Regions from separate parts of the Pseudomonas sp. AK181 genome, predicted to be linked through region 3. Evidence: predicted binding sites of a transcription regulator. Region 3 holds the regulator's gene; each other region holds the start of a gene.

Region 1 (5,879 bases), 2.0 Mb from region 3:
ATTTTATCGACAAAGCGGTTGAATGCACCGGCCAGGTCGCCGAGTTCATCCTGGCTGGTAATGGCCAGGCGGCGGGTCAGGTCGCCTTCACCGGCTGCGATGTCATCGAGGTTGGCTTTCATCAGGTGCAGCGGACGCAAGATGGTATTGGCCAGCAGCATGCCCACGGCGGCGATCACCAGCAACACCACCACGGCGACGCCGAGGATGCTCAGCAGCACGCCTTGCATGCGTGTCTCGACTTTGGCCTGCACCACCGCCACCTGGGCGTCGATGCCATCGAGGTTCACCGAGGTGCCGATCACCATGTCCCACTTGGGCAGGTATTCGGTATAGCCGAGCTTGGGCACCAGCTCGGTCTGGCCGGGCTGGGTCGAGCTGTATTGCAGGTAGTGGGTGCCGTCCTTGCCGACCTTGACCAGGTCGCGGTTGACGTAGACGCCGTTGGGGTCGCGGTTGTCCTTGAAGCTTTTGCCCACGCCGTCCGGGCTGTTGCCCTTGAACAGGCGGATGGTCTCGGAGTCGTAGCCGAAGAAATAGCCGTCTTTGCCGTAGCTGGTATTGGACAGCAACTTGACCACCTGCGCCCGCGCCGCACTGTCGCCGGGGGCTGCCGCGTCGTAGAGCGGCTTGATGGTGGTCATGGCCACCTCGACATAACCTTGCAGGGTGGCTTTGGCGTCGTTGAGCAGGCGCTGGCGGGTTTCATCCACTTCGTTGCGGGCCTGGCCCTGCAGAATCCACACGGTGGTCAGGCTAATGACCACGGCAAACAACAACACCGGCACGACAGCAAGGGCCAGGACTTTGGCCTTCAAACTCAGACGCATGGCTTTTCTCTCTTGTTAGTGGCGACTTGAGAGGTTAACGGCCATGTGAGCAATTTCTGTAGGAGCGAGCTTGCTCGCGAAGAACCTGAGAGCACTGCGGGGTGCCAGGTTGCCCGCGTTATCGTTGACGCTTTTCGCGAGCAAGCTCGCTCCTACAGGAACCTCGTCAGAGCGTCATCGCAGCCAGCCAGCCGAACGCCAGCAGTGGCAGGTTGTAGTGCAGGAAGGTCGGCACCACGGTGTCCCAGATGTGGTGGTGCTGGCCGTCGATGTTCAGGCCGGAGGTGGGCCCGAGGGTGGAGTCCGACGCGGGCGAACCGGCGTCGCCCAAGGCTCCGGCGGTACCGACGATGCACACGATGGCCAACGGGCTGAAGCCCAGTTGCACACACAGCGGTACGAAAATCGCCGCGAGGATCGGCACGGTGGAAAACGACGAGCCGATGCCCATGGTCACCAACAACCCCACCAGCAGCATCAACAACGCGCCGACGCCTCGGCTATGGCCGATGAACGCTGCCGAGGCCTGCACCAGCGAATTCACGTCGCCGGTGGCCTTGAGCACTTCGGCAAAGCCTGAGGACGCGATCATGATGAAGCCGATCATCGCCATCATCTTCATGCCTTCGGTGAACAGGTCATCGGTGTCGCGCCAGCGCACGATGCCCGACACCGAGAAGATCAGGAACCCGGCCAGGGCGCCGATGATCATCGAGTCCAGCCACAACTGGATGATGAACGCCGAGGCAATCGCCAGGCCGGCCACCAGCAGGGTCAGCGGGTTGTACTGCACTGCCACTTGCTCGACCCGTTCGATTTTCTTCAGGTCGTACACACGCTTTTTGCGGTAGCTGATCAACACCGCCACCAGCAGGCCCACCACCATGCCCAGCGCCGGCAGGCCCATGGCGTGGGTGACATTGACCCCGCTGATATCCACCCCGCTCTTGGCGACGTTGGCCAGCAGGATCTGATTGAGGAAGATATTGCCAAAGCCCACCGGCAGAAACATGTACGGGGTGATCAGGCCGAAGGTCATCACGCAGGCGATCAGGCGACGGTCCAGCTGCAGCTTGGTCAGCACATACAACAGCGGCGGTACCAGCAGCGGAATAAACGCAATGTGGATCGGCAAGATGTTCTGCGAGGCAATCGCCACCACCCACAACAGGCCGATCAGCAGCCATTTGACGTGGTTGCCACCGCTGGCGTCCTGGCGGTCCACCAGCAGCAAGGCTTTGTCCGCCAGGGCATGGGCCAGCCCGGACTTGGCAATCGCCACGGCGAAAGCCCCGAGCAATGCGTAGGACAAGGCCACGGTTGCGCCGCCGCCCAGCCCGCCGTTGAAGGCCTTGAGCGTGGCTTCGATACCCAGGCCACCGGTCAAGCCGCCCACCAGGGCGCCGACGATAATGGCGATGACCACGTGCACGCGGGACAGGCTGAGTACCAGCATGGTGCCGACCGCGGCGATGACTGCGTTAATCATGGTTACCTCAAGCAGAAACAAAAAAGACAGGCATGCCCGCGCGCGGCCCATGGGAACAGCTGCCGGCGTGCAGGCTTGAAAGAGGTCTTATTAGAGGGCGCGCACTTTGCAGGAGCTGGGCTGTCATGTCAAAAACTGTGGTGAGTGAACTCCTTTTCAACAGATAAAGAATTGCAGGCGCCCGCCGATAAGCTGTCTCTATGTGCTTTCAGGTAAGGATGTCCCGATGTCGCTCAGGCAGCTCTCCATTCAATGGAAAATCACCCTGCTGGCGGGCCTGTGCCTGCTGGGGATCGTGACCCTGCTGGTGGGTCTGTCGCTGTATCGCATGGCGCAGAGCTCGCAGCAGGTCAAGGCGTCCAGCATGCAGATGCTCGACGAAGCCGCCCAGTCGCGCATCGAGGCCCAAGGTGAAGTGCAGGCGCTGGGCATTCGCCAACAGTTCATGGATGCCTACCAATACGGCCACGGTTTTTCCCGCCAGGTGCTGTTTTTGCGCGAGCAGGCCGAGAAGCGCTTTCTCGATGCCTTTGACACCCGTGAAGACTTGACCCGCCAGGTCAAGGCCGCCCTGCAAGCCAACCCCGACCTGCTCGGCCTGTCGCTGGTGTTCGAAGCCAATGCGCTGGACGGCAAGGACGAACTGTTCGCCAACCAGGCGGAACTGGGCAGCAATAACAAAGGCCGTTTCGCGCTGTACTGGTCGCAACCGACGCCGGGGAAAATCACCTCGATGGCGCTGCCCGAGAGCGACATGGCCGACACCTCCATCGGCCCCAGCGGCGAAAAGGCCAACGCCTGGTTCACTTGCCCGCGCACGACCCTCAAACCCTGTGTGATCGAACCTTATTTTTATGTGATCGACGGCCAGAACGTGCTGATGACCAGCATCGTGTTCCCGCTGATGGTCAACGGCAAAGTCATCGCCTCGCTGTCGGTGGACATCAACCTCAACAGCTTGCAGGCGGTCAGCCAGCAGGCCAGCGGGAAACTGTACGACGGCCAGACCCAGGTCAGCATTCTCAGCGCCACTGGCTTATTGGCCGGCTACAGCCCCGACGCCAGCAAACTCAGCCAACGCCTGGAGCAGGTCGACCCGGCCAGCGGCGCGCAGTTGATCAGTGCCCTGGCCAGCAGTACCCAGACTCACAGCCTGCGCACCGACCATCAACTCAAGGTACTGGCGCCTTTTGCACCGATTCCCGGCGGCAAGGCCTGGGGCGTATTGCTGGATGTACCGGAACAAGTCCTGGTCGCCCCCGCCGAAGCGCTGAAAAACCAGCTGGACGCCGATAACGCCAAAGGCACTTTGTTGGAACTGGGCCTGGGCCTGCTGGCCGCGGTGGTCGGTTTGATCCTGGTGTGGCTGATGGCGCGCAGCGTGACCCGGCCGATCCTTGGCGTGGCGCACATGCTTGAGGATATCGCCAGCGGCGAAGGCGACCTGACCCGGCGCCTGGCCTATGCCAACAAGGACGAACTGGGCCAATTGGCCGGCTGGTTCAACCGCTTCCTCGACAAGCTGCAGCCGATCATTGCCGAGGTCAAACGCTCGGTGCAGGATGCCCGCGGCACCGCCGACCAGTCCGCCGCCATTGCCACGCAAACCAGCGCCGGCATGGAGCAGCAGTACCGCCAGGTGGATCAGGTGGCCACCGCGTCCCACGAAATGAGCGCCACCGCCCAGGACGTGGCCCGCAGCGCCGCCCAAGCGGCCCAAGCCGCACGGGATGCCGACCAGGCGACCCGCCAAGGCTTGACCGTTATCGACCGCACCACCGTCAACATTGGCGAGCTCGCCGCCGACATGAGCACTGCCATGGCCCAGGTAGAAGGCTTGGCCGCCAACAGCGAACAGATCGGCTCGGTACTCGAAGTAATTCGCGGCATCGCCGAGCAGACCAACCTGTTGGCGCTCAACGCCGCCATCGAAGCCGCTCGCGCCGGTGAAGCCGGCCGCGGTTTTGCCGTGGTCGCCGACGAAGTGCGCAACCTGGCGCGACGCACCCAGGAATCGGTGGAAGAAACCCGCCTGGTGATCGAACAATTGCAAACCGGTACCAGCGACGTGGTCGGTTCCATGGGCAACAGATATCGCCAGGCCCAGGGCAGCGTCGAACAGGTGGGCCAGGCCGTGACGGCCTTGCGCCAGATTGGCGATGCGGTCACGGTGATCAGCGACATGAACCTGCAAATCGCCAGCGCCGCCGAAGAGCAAAGCGCGGTGGCCGAAGAGATCAACAGCAACGTGGCGACCATTCGCGATGTGACCGAGTCGTTGTCGGAGCAGGCCAATGAATCGGCGCGGGTCAGCCAGGCGTTGAACAGCCTGGCGAACCAGCAGCAGGGGTTGATGGATCAGTTCAGGGTCTGAATGTAGCAAGGCTTTTCTGTGGGAGCCGGGCTTGCCCGCGATGCAGACACCTCGGTACTTCAGGCAAACCGAGTCGATGCTATCGCAGGCAAGCCAGCTCCCACATCTTGAGCGGTGGTGTGTCAGCGTCAGCGGCGTGGCAACTCGATCAAGACCTTGAGCCCACCCAGCTCGCTCTCCTGCAGCTGCAGCACCCCACCCCACACCTCAACGATGTCGCGCACGATCCCCAAACCCAGGCCATGGCCAACCCTCTGTTCATCCAGGCGTGCGCCACGGCTGAACACTTGGTCGCGCTGGGCCTCGGGAATGCCGGGGCCGTCATCTTCCACCGCCAGCCGGTAACCGTGGGGCATCTCGCTGACGCTAAGACGTACCTCGGCGTCCGCCCATTTACAGGCGTTGTCCAACAGGTTGCCCAGCAATTCCAGCAGGTCTTCACGGTCCCAGGGCAGTTGCAGGCCCGGCGCCACCTGGTAGCTGAGGTCCAGGTGTTCGCCGTGGATCATGCGCAGGGTGGCCAGTAAACCGGGCAGCTCTTGTTCACAGTCAAACAACGCGCCCGGCAAGGCATCACCCGCCAGGCGCGCACGGTTGAGTTCACGGTTAAGGCGCTGCTGCACCTGCTCCAGCTGCTCGCGCAGCAACTGGCTCAACTGCGGATGATCCTTGAGCGCTTCACTGGAAGCGGCGCTTAACAACACCGCCAGAGGAGTCTTCAGCGCATGGCCCAGATTGCCGAGGGCGTTGCGGGAGCGCTTGAGGCTGTCTTCGGTGTGCGCCAGCAGGTGGTTGATCTGCGCCACCAGGGGCTCCAGTTCAAGCGGCACCTGGGTGTCGAGTTGCGAACGCTGGCCTTGTTGCAGTTGGGCGATCTGGTTACGTGCGGTCTCCAGCGGGCGCAAGGCACGGCGTACGGTGACCCGTTGCAGGATCAGCACCAGCAACAGCGCCGCCAGCCCCATCACCAGGCCGACCTGGCGCATCAGGCGAAAGCTCTCGCGCACGGGCGTGTAGTCCTGGGCCACGCTGATGGAAATCGACTGGCCAAAGCGCTTGTAGTCCGAGCGCAACACCAACAGTTGCTGGCCTTCGGGCCCCAGTTGCAGGTTGCCCTTGAGCCCCGCCACGGGGAGCCGGGGCAGTTCCTGGTCCCACAGTGAGCGGGAGCGCCAGTGTACGTCGG
Region 2 (5,879 bases), 1.4 Mb from region 3:
TCGCGCGTTTCTGCCTGAGCCTGCCAGGCGCACGGGAAGACTATAAATGGGGCGGCGTGCGGGTGTTTTCGATTGCCGGCAACAAGATGTTCGCCTTGCAGAACCTGCGCGGTGAATCGCTGGCCTTCAAGGTCGACAAAGAACTGTTCCTGGGCCACGTCGACCGGCCGGGCATTCACCCGGCGCCTTACCTGGCCAGGGCCCAGTGGGTCATCATGAACACGCCCTACCCTTTGGGCGCTGAGGAACTGCGCGGCTTGTTGCAGCGCTCCCACCAGTTGGTGGTGAGCAAGCTGCCCAAGCGCACGCAGATTGGCTTACGGCTAGAGGATTGACAGCAAGGTGCCGCCGAGGAACAACTGGTCCAGCCAGAACACCTGGTGCAACAGCACAATCACCCAGAACAGCACCTGGTAAGACACCTTGCGCGTCTTGTGCCGGAACACCTGCTGGGCGATCAACGCCCCCGGCCAACCGCCCGCTAACTCCACCGCATGCAGGATGTTTTCCGGGGTGCGCCAGCCTTCGGTCTGGGCCTTGCGCTTATCGCTCCAGTACAGGAAGAACGCCACCACGCTGACCACGCCGTAGGCCATCAACGGGATGACCGTTTCGCCGCGATACCACAGCAAGGCCGAGCCCAGCAGCGGCGCGGCACACAGCAGCACAAAAAGCAGCGCCTTCAGGCGTGGGTGCTGGATGCTCATGGCTTGACCGCAGTCCAGTCGATCCAGCCGAATTGCCAGGTCGCCAGGATCACCAGGCCAAAGGCAATCCGGTACCAGGCAAACGCCGCGTAGCTGTGGCTGGCGATGAACTTGAGCAGGGCCTTGACCGCAATCATCGCGAAGATGAACGAGGTGACAAAGCCAATGGCGAACACCGGCAAGTCCGCGGGCTGGAACAGGTCACGGTACTTATAGCCCGAGTACACCGCTGCACCAACCATGGTCGGCATCGCCAGGAAGAACGAGAACTCGGTGGCGGTCTTGCGTGACAGGCCGAACAACAGGCCGCCGATGATCGTCGCACCAGAACGCGAGGTGCCCGGGATCATGGCCAGGCACTGGGCCAGGCCGACCTTCAGGGCGTCTTTCCAGGTGATGTCATCGACGGTCTCAGCCCGCACCGCATGTTGGCGGCGTTCAGCCCACAACATGATCACGCCGCCCACCACCAGCGCCGTGGCCACGGTGATCGGGTTGAACAGGTAGTGCTTGATCAGGTCGGCGAAGATCACCCCAAGTACCACTGCCGGCAATACGGCAATGATCAGGTTGACCGTGAAACGCCGGGCTTTGGGCTGGGTCGGCAGGCCGATGACCACGTCAAAGATCTTGCGCCGAAACTCCCAGACTACCGCCAGGATCGCGCCCAGCTGGATGATGATATTGAAGGCTTCGAAACGCTCGCCGCCAAAATTGATCAGGTCGGCGACGATGATCTGGTGGCCGGTGCTGGAGATCGGCAAGAACTCCGTAAGCCCCTCGACGATGCCGAGAATCAATGCCTGTATGGCGGTCCAAAAATCCATGCTGTCTCCAAAGGTCATGCACGGGGCATGCCTCTTAGTCTTTTTTAAGTTCACTGACGACGAGCGCACACAAGCGCCCGCGGTTGATTCTCAACGCCGGTCTGCAAAAATTCCGTGAAAAATCAGGCAGTACTCAGGTTTTCCGATTCCGGGCCGAAAGCCTATCAGACACGCCGGAAATCTCGAAGCAGCACCACAATTATAAAGAGCAGGGAGTGACAGGACGATGAACAGTTTGCGCAGCATGTCGATCAGCCGCCGCCTTTGGCTGATCCTGATAGTCGCCGTGTTGATGCTGCTGGCCTTGGGGCTGTTGATGCTCAACCAGATCCACGGCGACCTCTACCAGGCCAAGCGCCAGCAGACCCAGCACGTGGTACAGACCGCCAGTGGCGTACTCAGCTATTACCAGAACCTGGAAAAAACCGGCGTACTGACCCGCGACGCCGCGCAACAACAGGCCTTGAGCGCCGTGCGCGGCCTGCGTTATGACCACGACGACTACTTCTGGATCAACGACCTCACCCCCGTGATGATCATGCACGCGGCCAACCCCAAGCTCGACGGCCAGAACCTCTCGGCGATTCGCGACCCGGATGGTTTCGCCGTGTTCAACGAATTCGTGAGCCTGGCCAAGGCCAAGGGCGCCGGCATCGTCAACTACCGCTGGCCAAAGCCCGGCGCCGAAGCGCCGGTAGAGAAAACCTCGTACATCCAACTGTTCGAACCCTGGGGCTGGATCATCGGCTCCGGCGTCTACGTGGACGATGTGCAGGCCGAATTCAGGGGCCAGGTGTGGAAGGCCTCGGCGATTGGCCTGGGCATTGCGTTGATGATGGCCGTGCTGGTGGTGCTGATTGCCCGCAGCATCGTGCAGCCGTTGCAGGCGGCGGTGAATGCCATGGGCAATATCGCCAGCGGCGAAAGCGACCTGACCCACAGCCTCGACACCCACGGCCGTGACGAATTGACGCAACTGGCCCAGCACTTCAATAGCTTCACCGCCAAGCTGCGCCAGGTGGTCGGCCAGTTGCAGGTGTGCGCAAACGCCCTGGGCCAGTCGTCCACCGAGCTGGGCCACAACGCCAGCCAGGCCCACGACCGCAGCCAGCAGCAATCGCAGCAGATGGAACTGGTGGCCACCGCCATCAACGAAGTCACCTACGGCGTGCAAGACGTAGCGAAGAATGCCGAGCACGCCGCCAGCGAAATGCGCGATGCCCAGGCCCAGGCACAACAGGGCCAGGTCAATATCGACGGCAGCTTGCAGCAGATCGACCAGCTCTCCACCACTATCAGCCAGGCTGTTGAGGTGATCCGCACGCTCTCCAGCGAAAGCACGCAGATCGGCGGCGTACTGGAAGTGATCCGCTCCATCGCCGACCAGACCAACCTGCTCGCCCTCAACGCCGCCATCGAAGCCGCCCGCGCCGGTGAGCAAGGCCGTGGGTTTGCGGTGGTCGCCGATGAGGTGCGCCTACTGGCCCAGCGCACGCAGAAATCCACCGCCGAGATCCAGGTGATGATCGAGCGCCTGCAAGGCCACTCGGAAGCGGCGGTCAAGGTGATCAGCGACAGCCACAGCGCCTCGCAACTGACCATCGAACAAGCCGGCCAGGCGGGCGCGAGCCTCACCGCCATCGGCCAGGCGCTGCACAACCTCAACGGCCTGAACGCCTCGATTGCCAGCGCCACCCTGCAACAGGCCCACGTGGTGGAAGACATCAACCAGAACGTCACCCAAGCGGCCGGGCTGTCCCACAGCACCGCGCTGGCGGCGGAACAATCCAGCGTGGCGAGTGCACAGTTGCGTGGCTTGAGTGAACAGCTTGATGGGCTTTTGCGTCAGTTCAAGGTCTGACGCCCCTCAACGGTGGGAGGGCTGCCCTCTCCCACCGCCTAGCGGCCTCACATCCCCAGCCACTGCGGCAGCGCGAGGGAAATGAACGGCAGGTAAGTGACCATGATCAGGAACACCAACAGGATCATCAGCCACGGCATCGCCGCGCGGATGGTCTGCCCCAGGGTCAGCCCCGTCACCGCCGAGGTCACGAACAGGTTCAGCCCCACAGGTGGGTGCACCAGGCCGATCTCCATGTTCACCACCATCACAATGCCCAGGTGAATCGGATCAATACCCAGCTTCATCGCAATCGGGAAAAAGATCGGCGCCAGGATCAGCACAATGGCCGAAGGCTCCATAAAGCTGCCGGCAATCAGCAACACCACGTTGACCATGATCAAAAAGCCAATCGGTGTCAGCCCTTCGGAGATCACCCAAGCAGTAATTTGCTGGGGGATCTGCTCGGTGGTCAGCACGTGGGCAAACAGCATGGCGTTGGCGATGATGAACATCAGCATGATCGACAACCGCCCGGATTCCAGCAGCACTTTGGGGCAGTCGCGCAGCTTCATGTCCTTGTAGACGAACAGCGCGACAAACGCCGAATACACCGCCGCCACCGCCGCCGCTTCGGTCGGGGTGAACATGCCGCTGTAAATGCCGCCGAGGATGATCACCAGCAGCAACAGGCCCCAGAACGCCCGGCGTGCGCAGCTCAGCCACTCACGGAATGTCGCCCGGGGTTGCGCTGGCAGCTTCTTGACGCGGGCGACGATGTAGATCGCAATCATCAACATCAGGCCCAGCAGCAAGCCCGGAATCACCCCGGCCATGAACAACTTGCCCACCGAGGTTTCGGTCGCCGCCGAATACACCACCATCACAATCGACGGCGGAATCAGAATGCCCAAGGTGCCGGCGTTGCAGATGATGCCCGCCCCAAACTCCTTCGGGTAACCGGAACGCACCATGCCCGCCACGGCAATCGAACCCACCGCTGCCACCGTGGCCGGTGACGAGCCGGACAGCGCCGCAAACAGCATGCACGCCAGCACCGCCGCAATCGCAAGGCCACCACGGATATGCCCGACACAGGCGTTGGCAAAGTCGATCAGCCGCTGGGCCACGCCGCCGGTGGTCATGAAGGCGCCGGATAACAGGAAAAACGGAATCGCCAGAAAGGTGTAGGCGTCGCTGGTTTCAAACAGCTTGATCGCCAGGGAACTCACCGAGTCCTGGCTGAACATCAGGATCGACACCGCACCGGACAGCCCCAGGGCAATCGCAATCGGCACGCCCAGAAACATGAACACGAACAACAGCAGAAACAGACAGAGCACGGCCATCAGTGACGCTCCTCATGGCTGCCGGCCAACTTGCTGGCCTCACCGGCCTCGTCGGCCAGCCCCAACCCGACCTGGCGGTGGGTAAAGATGCGATAGAAAATTTCCAGGTAGCGGATCAAGACCAAGGCAAAGCCAATGGGCACGATCACCACGATGGCGCCGACAGTGATGCCGAACTGGTCGAGGTCTTCGGCGCCGATATGCGCGGTCATCACCGCACTCACCCACTTGTAGCTGGCCACCATGAACAGCCCGGCATAGGCCAGGCAGCACAGGCAGGCGAGCATGCCGAGCAGGCGTTGCACCGGGCGCCGGGTGAGCCGCACCAGCGCGTCCACGCCCAGGTGGCCTGCGGTGCGCACGCCGTAAGAAATGCCGAAGAAAATCAACCAGCCGAACATGGCATTGGTCAGCGCCACGCTCCAGGTCATCTCTTGGGCCAAGGTCATGGTGCCGTCGCCTAGGGCATTGAAGAAGGGGCCGCTCCAGGCCCATTTGTCGGCCAGGTCAAAGAACAGGGTGTAGACGTTGTTGAGCATGACGTAGACGAATGTCACCAGGGTCATGGCGGCCAGCAGGAAAGCGATAAAGCCTTCCTCCAGGTGCTCCCAGACGCGCCTTAGCGTTTGCATGGCAAAACCTCGCGAAAAAGGGATGGGTTGTAGATCGTTCCCACGCTTCGCGTGGGAATGCCGCCCCGGACGCTCCGCGTCCAGTATCACGTCGTGTGTAGGGCGACGCGGAGCGTCACGGAATGCATTCGGAACGATCAGTGACCTGGATTACTGGTTGGAAGCGTCCGCCGCCTTGATCAGGTCAGCCCCAATCTCGCCCTCGAACTTCTGCCACACCGGGCGCATGGCTTCGCGCCACAGCGCACGTTGCGCGGGGGTCAGTTCGATGATTTCGCTGGTCTTGGCGTCGATGATCTTCTGCTTGGCCGACTGGTTCAGCGCTTCGGCCTGCTTGTTCACCTCCACCGTGACCTCGGCCATGATCTGCTCCAGGGTGCTGCGCACATCGGGCGCCAGGCCGTTCCAGAATTTCGCGTTGGTGATCACCATGTAGTCGATCAAGCCATGGTTGGACTCGGTGAAGTACTTCTGCACTTCGTTGACCTTCTGGCTTTCATAGTTGGACCAGGTGTTCTCGGTGC
Region 3 (5,879 bases):
TCGATGGTCTGCAAGCGATTCACGCGGCCAAGCCATGTAGCCTGCGTCTAAGCAAGACAAGGTAAAGAAATAAAATGGGCAGCATGCATCCCGTACAGGTGATCGCGGTGACCGGCGGCAAAGGTGGCGTCGGGAAAACTAACGTGTCAGTGAATTTGTCCCTGGCCCTGGCAGAGCTTGGCCGTCGCGTCATGCTGCTGGATGCTGACCTGGGCTTGGCGAACGTGGACGTTCTGCTGGGGCTGACACCCAAACATACCCTGGCCGATGTGATCGAGGGCCGCTGTGAGCTGCGCGATGTGCTGCTCCAGGGCCCCGGAGGCATTCGCATCGTGCCGGCGGCCTCGGGCACCCAGAGCATGGTGCACCTGAGCCCCGCGCAGCATGCCGGGTTGATCCAGGCGTTCAGCGACATCGGCGACAACCTCGACGTGCTGGTGATCGACACCGCCGCCGGCATCGGCGAATCCGTGGTCAGCTTTGTGCGCGCCGCGCAAGAAGTGCTGCTGGTGGTGTGCGACGAGCCCACCTCGATCACCGATGCCTACGCACTGATCAAACTGCTTAACCGTGACTACGGCATGAACCGCTTTCGCGTGCTGGCCAACATGGCCCAGAGCCCGCAGGAAGGGCGCAACCTGTTCGCCAAGTTGACCAAGGTCACGGATCGCTTCCTCGATGTGGCTTTACAATACGTCGGCGCAGTTCCCTATGACGAGTGTGTGCGCAAGGCCGTGCAAAAGCAGCGTGCGGTCTATGAAGCGTTCCCTCGTTCGAAATGCGCACTGGCGTTCAAGGCCATTGCCCAGAAGGTCGATACCTGGCCGTTGCCCGCCAACCCGCGGGGGCATCTGGAGTTTTTCGTCGAGCGTTTGGTGCATCAGACGAGCGCAGGACCGGTGCTATGACATCCAGCGGCTACAACCTTTACAAAAAGTCGGCACGTGACAGCCAGGGCGAATTGATCGAGCGCTACGCGCCGCTGGTCAAACGCATTGCCTATCACCTGTTGGCGCGCCTGCCCGCGAGTGTGCAGGTTGAAGACTTGATCCAGGCCGGCATGATCGGCCTGCTCGAAGTCTCGACCAAATACGACGCCAGCAAGGGTGCCAGTTTCGAAACGTATGCGGGTATCCGTATCCGTGGCGCGATGCTCGATGAAGTGCGTAAAGGCGATTGGGCGCCGCGTTCGGTACACCGCAATACGCGCATGGTCAGTGATGCAATTCGTGCAATTGAAGCAAAAACCGGTCGTGACGCTAAAGATCATGAAGTTGCGGCCGAACTCCAATTGAGTCTCGACGATTACTACGGGATTTTGAACGATACCTTGGGCAGCCGCCTGTTCAGTTTCGACGACCTTTTACAGGACGGCGAACACGAAGGGCTGCACGAGGACGGCGCGAGCGCGCATACGGAGCCGTCACGCGACCTGGAAGACGAACGTTTCCAGGGCGCGTTGGCCGATGCAATCGCCAACTTGCCGGAGCGTGAGCGGCTGGTGCTGGCGCTGTACTACGACGAAGAGCTGAACCTCAAGGAAATCGGTGAGGTCCTGGGGGTCAGCGAATCGCGTGTCAGCCAGTTGCATAGCCAGTGCGCAGCCCGCTTGCGGGGGCGATTGGCCGAGTGGCGCGCGCGCTGACAGGCAGTGTGGGGACACTGCAGACGCTACCGTGAAACCGCAGGGTTTTGCGGGTGAGTACCGTGGTGCCCTGGGCAGTCCTTTTTGTGTAACGCCTGTTGATTGAAATGGCGCGTCCAGGTGCTGGGCGCGTTTAAGACTGCTTGGAGGTCGAATTGGACAAGAACATGAAAATCCTCATCGTTGATGACTTCTCAACGATGCGGCGGATCATTAAAAACCTGTTGCGTGACCTTGGGTTCACCAACACGGTCGAGGCGGATGACGGCCTGACGGCCATTCCGATTCTCAACAGCGGGAGCATCGACTTTCTGGTGACCGACTGGAACATGCCGGGCATGACTGGTATCGACCTGCTGCGCCACGTGCGCGCCGATGAAAAACTGCGCAGCCTGCCTGTGCTGATGGTGACCGCCGAAGCCAAGCGTGAACAGATCATCGAAGCCGCCCAAGCCGGGGTCAACGGTTACGTGGTCAAGCCATTCACGGCACTGGCCTTGAAAGAGAAGATCGAGAAAATCTTCGAACGCATCCACGGCTAATGCCATCGCGGGGGAGCTATGGAGCATAACGAAACGTCACAGGGCGACTTTGAGTCGACCCTGAAAAAACATGCTCACCAGTTGGTCGACAGCCTGGAAAAAGGCCAGTTCGCCGATGCGGTGCAGTTGATCCATGAGCTTAACCAGACCCGTGACCGCGGCCTGTACCAGGAAGTGGGCAAGCTCACACGCGAACTGCACAGCGCAATCGTCAATTTCCAGATTGACCCGCGCATGCCCCAGGCCGAAGAAATTTCCCAGATCACCGATGCCACCGAGCGCTTGTCCTATGTGGTCAGGCTGACCGAGGCGGCGGCCAACCGCACCATGGACCTGGTGGAAAACGCCACGCCTCTGGTTAATGGCATGGCCACCGAAGCCCAGGCCTTGAGCCAGGACTGGGGCCGCTTCATGCGCCGCGAAGTCGGTGCTGAAGAGTTTCGTGAATTGGCGCGTCGCGTCGACGGGTTCCTGTCGCGCAGCGAACAGGAAAACCGCACGGTGGCCAGCAACCTCAACGACATTCTGCTGGCCCAGGATTACCAGGACCTTACCGGTCAGGTGATCAAGCGCGTGACCCAGTTGGTCACCGAAGTGGAAAGCAACTTGCTCAAATTGGTGCTGATGGCCGGCCAGGTCGATCGTTTTGCCGGCATCGAACATGACCGCGAAGCGATCCTCTCGGAAAAAGATCCACAAAAACATCTCGCCAAGGGTGAAGGTCCGCAGATTCATGCCGATAAACGTGAAGACGTTGTGTCAGGTCAGGATGACGTAGATGACCTGTTATCCAGTTTAGGCTTCTAAGGAGCACCCACATGAGCTTCGGCGCCGATGAAGAAATCCTTCAGGATTTCCTTGTAGAGGCCGGCGAAATTCTAGAGCAACTGTCCGAACAACTGGTCGAGCTGGAAAGCCGACCGGATGATGCGAACCTGCTCAATGCAATTTTTCGCGGTTTTCACACTGTAAAAGGGGGCGCCGGCTTCCTCCAGCTCCATGAGCTGGTGGAGTGCTGTCACATCGCCGAGAACGTTTTCGACATCCTGCGCAAGGGTGAGCGTCACGTCGACTCGGAACTGATGGACGTAATTCTCGAAGCACTGGATGCGGTCAACGGCATGTTCAGCCAGGTGCGTGAACGTGCACCGATCACTGCCGCCACGCCGGAACTGCTGGCCGCCCTGGCGCGCCTGGCCGAACCTGCCGACACCGCGGCTGCGCCGGTGGTCGAGGCCGCGCCGGAGCCGGTGGCGCAAGCCGAGCCGGACGTGACCGACAGCGAGTTCGAACAACTGCTCAACTCCCTCAGCGCGGTCAAGGCCCAAGCGGAATCGCCGGTGCAGCCTGTCGCGACGCCGAGCAGTGAAGACATTACCGACGCCGAGTTCGAGTCGTTGCTCGACCAGTTGCACGGCAAAGGCCAGTTCGCAGCAGATGCCGTGGCACCGCCTGCCGCAGCGCCAGAAGCGCCCGCTGCCAACGCCAGCACCGACATTACCGACGACGAATTCGAGGCACTGCTCGACCAATTGCATGGCAAAGGCACCTTTGTGGCCGAAGCCCTGCCCGAGGTTGCTGCCACGGCCGCCGCTGCGCCAGCGGCCAGTGCCGCACCGGCCGGCGACGGGCTGATCTCTGATCACGAATTCGAAGCCCTGCTCGACGAGTTGCACGGCAAAGGCAAGTTCAGCGAAGTGGCCCCGGCCGCTGCCGCCCCGGTTGCAGCGCCAGCCGCTGCCACTGCGGCACCGGTTGCTGCCAAACCTGCGCCGGCTGCCAAGCCTGCACCTGCCGCCGCCCCGGCCCCTGCGCGTGCAGCGGCGCCGGCAGCAGCGGAAAAGCCCGCCAGCGAAGCCGAAACCACCGTGCGCGTAGATACCGCGCGCCTGGACGACATCATGAACATGGTGGGCGAACTGGTGCTGGTGCGTAACCGCCTGGTGCGCCTGGGCCTGAACAGCGGCGACGAAGCCATGCAGAAGGCCGTGTCGAACCTCGACGTGGTCACCGCCGACCTGCAAACCGCGGTGATGAAAACGCGGATGCAGCCGATCAAGAAAGTCTTCGGTCGTTTCCCGCGTCTGGTTCGCGACCTGGCACGCCAGCTCAAGAAAGAAATCAACCTGGAACTGGTGGGCGAAGAAACCGACCTCGACAAAAACCTTGTCGAGGCCCTGGCCGACCCGCTGGTCCACTTGGTGCGCAACGCGGTCGACCACGGCGTAGAAACCCCGGAAGAACGCGAAGCCGCCGGTAAGTCCCGCAACGGCAAAGTGATTTTGGCGGCGGAGCAAGAGGGCGACCACATCCTGCTGTCGATCACCGATGACGGCAAAGGCATGGACCCGACCATCTTGCGCAATATCGCGGTCAAGCGCGGCGTGATGGACAAGGACGCCGCCGACCGCCTGACCGACACCGAGTGCTACAACCTGATCTTCGCCCCGGGCTTTTCGACCAAGACCGAGATATCCGACGTGTCCGGGCGTGGCGTGGGCATGGACGTGGTGAAGACCAAGATCAGCCAGCTCAACGGCTCGATCAATATCTACTCGACCAAGGGCCAGGGCTCCAAGATCGTCATCAAGGTGCCGTTGACCCTGGCGATCATGCCGACCCTGATGGTGATGCTGGGCAACCAGGCGTTCGCCTTCCCGCTGGTCAACGTCAACGAGATCTTCCACCTCGACCTGTCGCGCACCAACGTGGTGGACGGCCAGGAAGTGGTGATCGTGCGCGACAAGGCGTTGCCGCTGTTCTACCTCAAGCGTTGGCTGGTGGCCTCGGCTGCCCATGAAGAACAGCGCGAAGGCCATGTGGTGATTCTGTCCGTGGGCACCCAGCGCATCGGCTTTGTGGTTGACCAACTGGTGGGCCAGGAAGAAGTGGTGATCAAGCCTTTGGGCAAGATGCTGCAGGGCACCCCAGGCATGTCGGGCGCAACCATTACCGGTGACGGTCGCATCGCACTGATTCTCGATGTTCCGAGCATGCTCAAGCGTTACGCCGCACGGCGTATTTGATTCTGGTGGGGCAGGGCGGTCATGCCCGCCCCGCCTAACGGAGTGTTTATGGCAGTCAAGGTCCTGGTGGTGGACGATTCGGGTTTCTTCCGCCGCCGCGTCTCGGAAATTCTTTCCGCTGATCCAACGATCCAGGTGGTCGGTACGGCCACTAACGGCAAAGAGGCGATCGATCAAGCCATTGCCTTGAAGCCAGACGTGATCACCATGGACTACGAGATGCCGATGATGGATGGCATCACGGCCGTGCGCCACATCATGCAACGCTGCCCCACACCGGTATTGATGTTTTCCTCGCTGACTCACGAAGGCGCGCGGGTGACCCTCGACGCCTTGGATGCCGGCGCGGTGGATTTTTTGCCGAAGAATTTCGAAGACATCTCGCGCAACCCCGACAAGGTCAAGCAGATGCTGTGCGAGAAGGTGCACAGCATTTCCCGCAGTAACCGTCGCAGCCTGTTCAGCACACCCGCGCCAGCCCCCACGCCTGCGCCCGTAGCAGCGGCGCCGACCTCCTCGTTTGCGCGCCCGGCGCCTGCGCCCGTGGCCCGGCCTGCGGCAGCGCCGGTACGTGCCGCCGCAACGCCGAGTGCCCATTCGCCGGCGCCCAAGCGCAAGGCTTACAAGCTGGTCGCCATCGGCACCTCCACTGGCGGCCCGGTGGCC

The links. Region 3 encodes FliA, which starts transcription of late flagellar genes. Its sites were predicted from a motif close to CTAAAGTTTNNNNNNNNNNNGCCGNTAA; they were not measured.
Region 1: V8689_RS11060 (methyl-accepting chemotaxis protein) is a predicted target of FliA. The motif match lies at 2,483-2,510, and genes of this name have one in related genera.
Region 2: V8689_RS13660 (methyl-accepting chemotaxis protein) is a predicted target of FliA. The motif match lies at 1,667-1,694, and genes of this name have one in related genera.

Annotation. Positions count from the first base shown of each region.
Region 1 is NZ_CP146348.1:2,303,725-2,309,603, reverse strand. It holds partial or broken gene V8689_RS11070 (cache domain-containing protein) at 57-830, opposite strand; gene V8689_RS11065 (Na+/H+ antiporter family protein) at 997-2,316, opposite strand; gene V8689_RS11060 (methyl-accepting chemotaxis protein) at 2,546-4,693, shown strand; gene V8689_RS11055 (sensor histidine kinase) at 4,822-5,879, opposite strand, start outside.
Region 2 is NZ_CP146348.1:2,954,701-2,960,579, reverse strand. It holds gene V8689_RS13675 (MmcQ/YjbR family DNA-binding protein) at 1-335, shown strand, start outside; gene V8689_RS13670 (DUF1294 domain-containing protein) at 324-707, opposite strand; gene V8689_RS13665 (undecaprenyl-diphosphate phosphatase) at 704-1,534, opposite strand; gene V8689_RS13660 (methyl-accepting chemotaxis protein) at 1,761-3,395, shown strand; gene dctM (C4-dicarboxylate TRAP transporter large permease protein DctM) at 3,443-4,723, opposite strand; gene V8689_RS13650 (TRAP transporter small permease) at 4,723-5,355, opposite strand; gene V8689_RS13645 (TRAP transporter substrate-binding protein) at 5,506-5,879, opposite strand, start outside.
Region 3 is NZ_CP146348.1:4,350,517-4,356,395, reverse strand. It holds gene fleN (flagellar synthesis regulator FleN) at 75-908, shown strand; gene fliA (RNA polymerase sigma factor FliA) at 905-1,645, shown strand; gene V8689_RS19830 (chemotaxis response regulator CheY) at 1,813-2,187, shown strand; gene V8689_RS19825 (protein phosphatase CheZ) at 2,206-2,994, shown strand; gene V8689_RS19820 (chemotaxis protein CheA) at 3,006-5,213, shown strand; gene V8689_RS19815 (protein-glutamate methylesterase/protein-glutamine glutaminase) at 5,262-5,879, shown strand, end outside.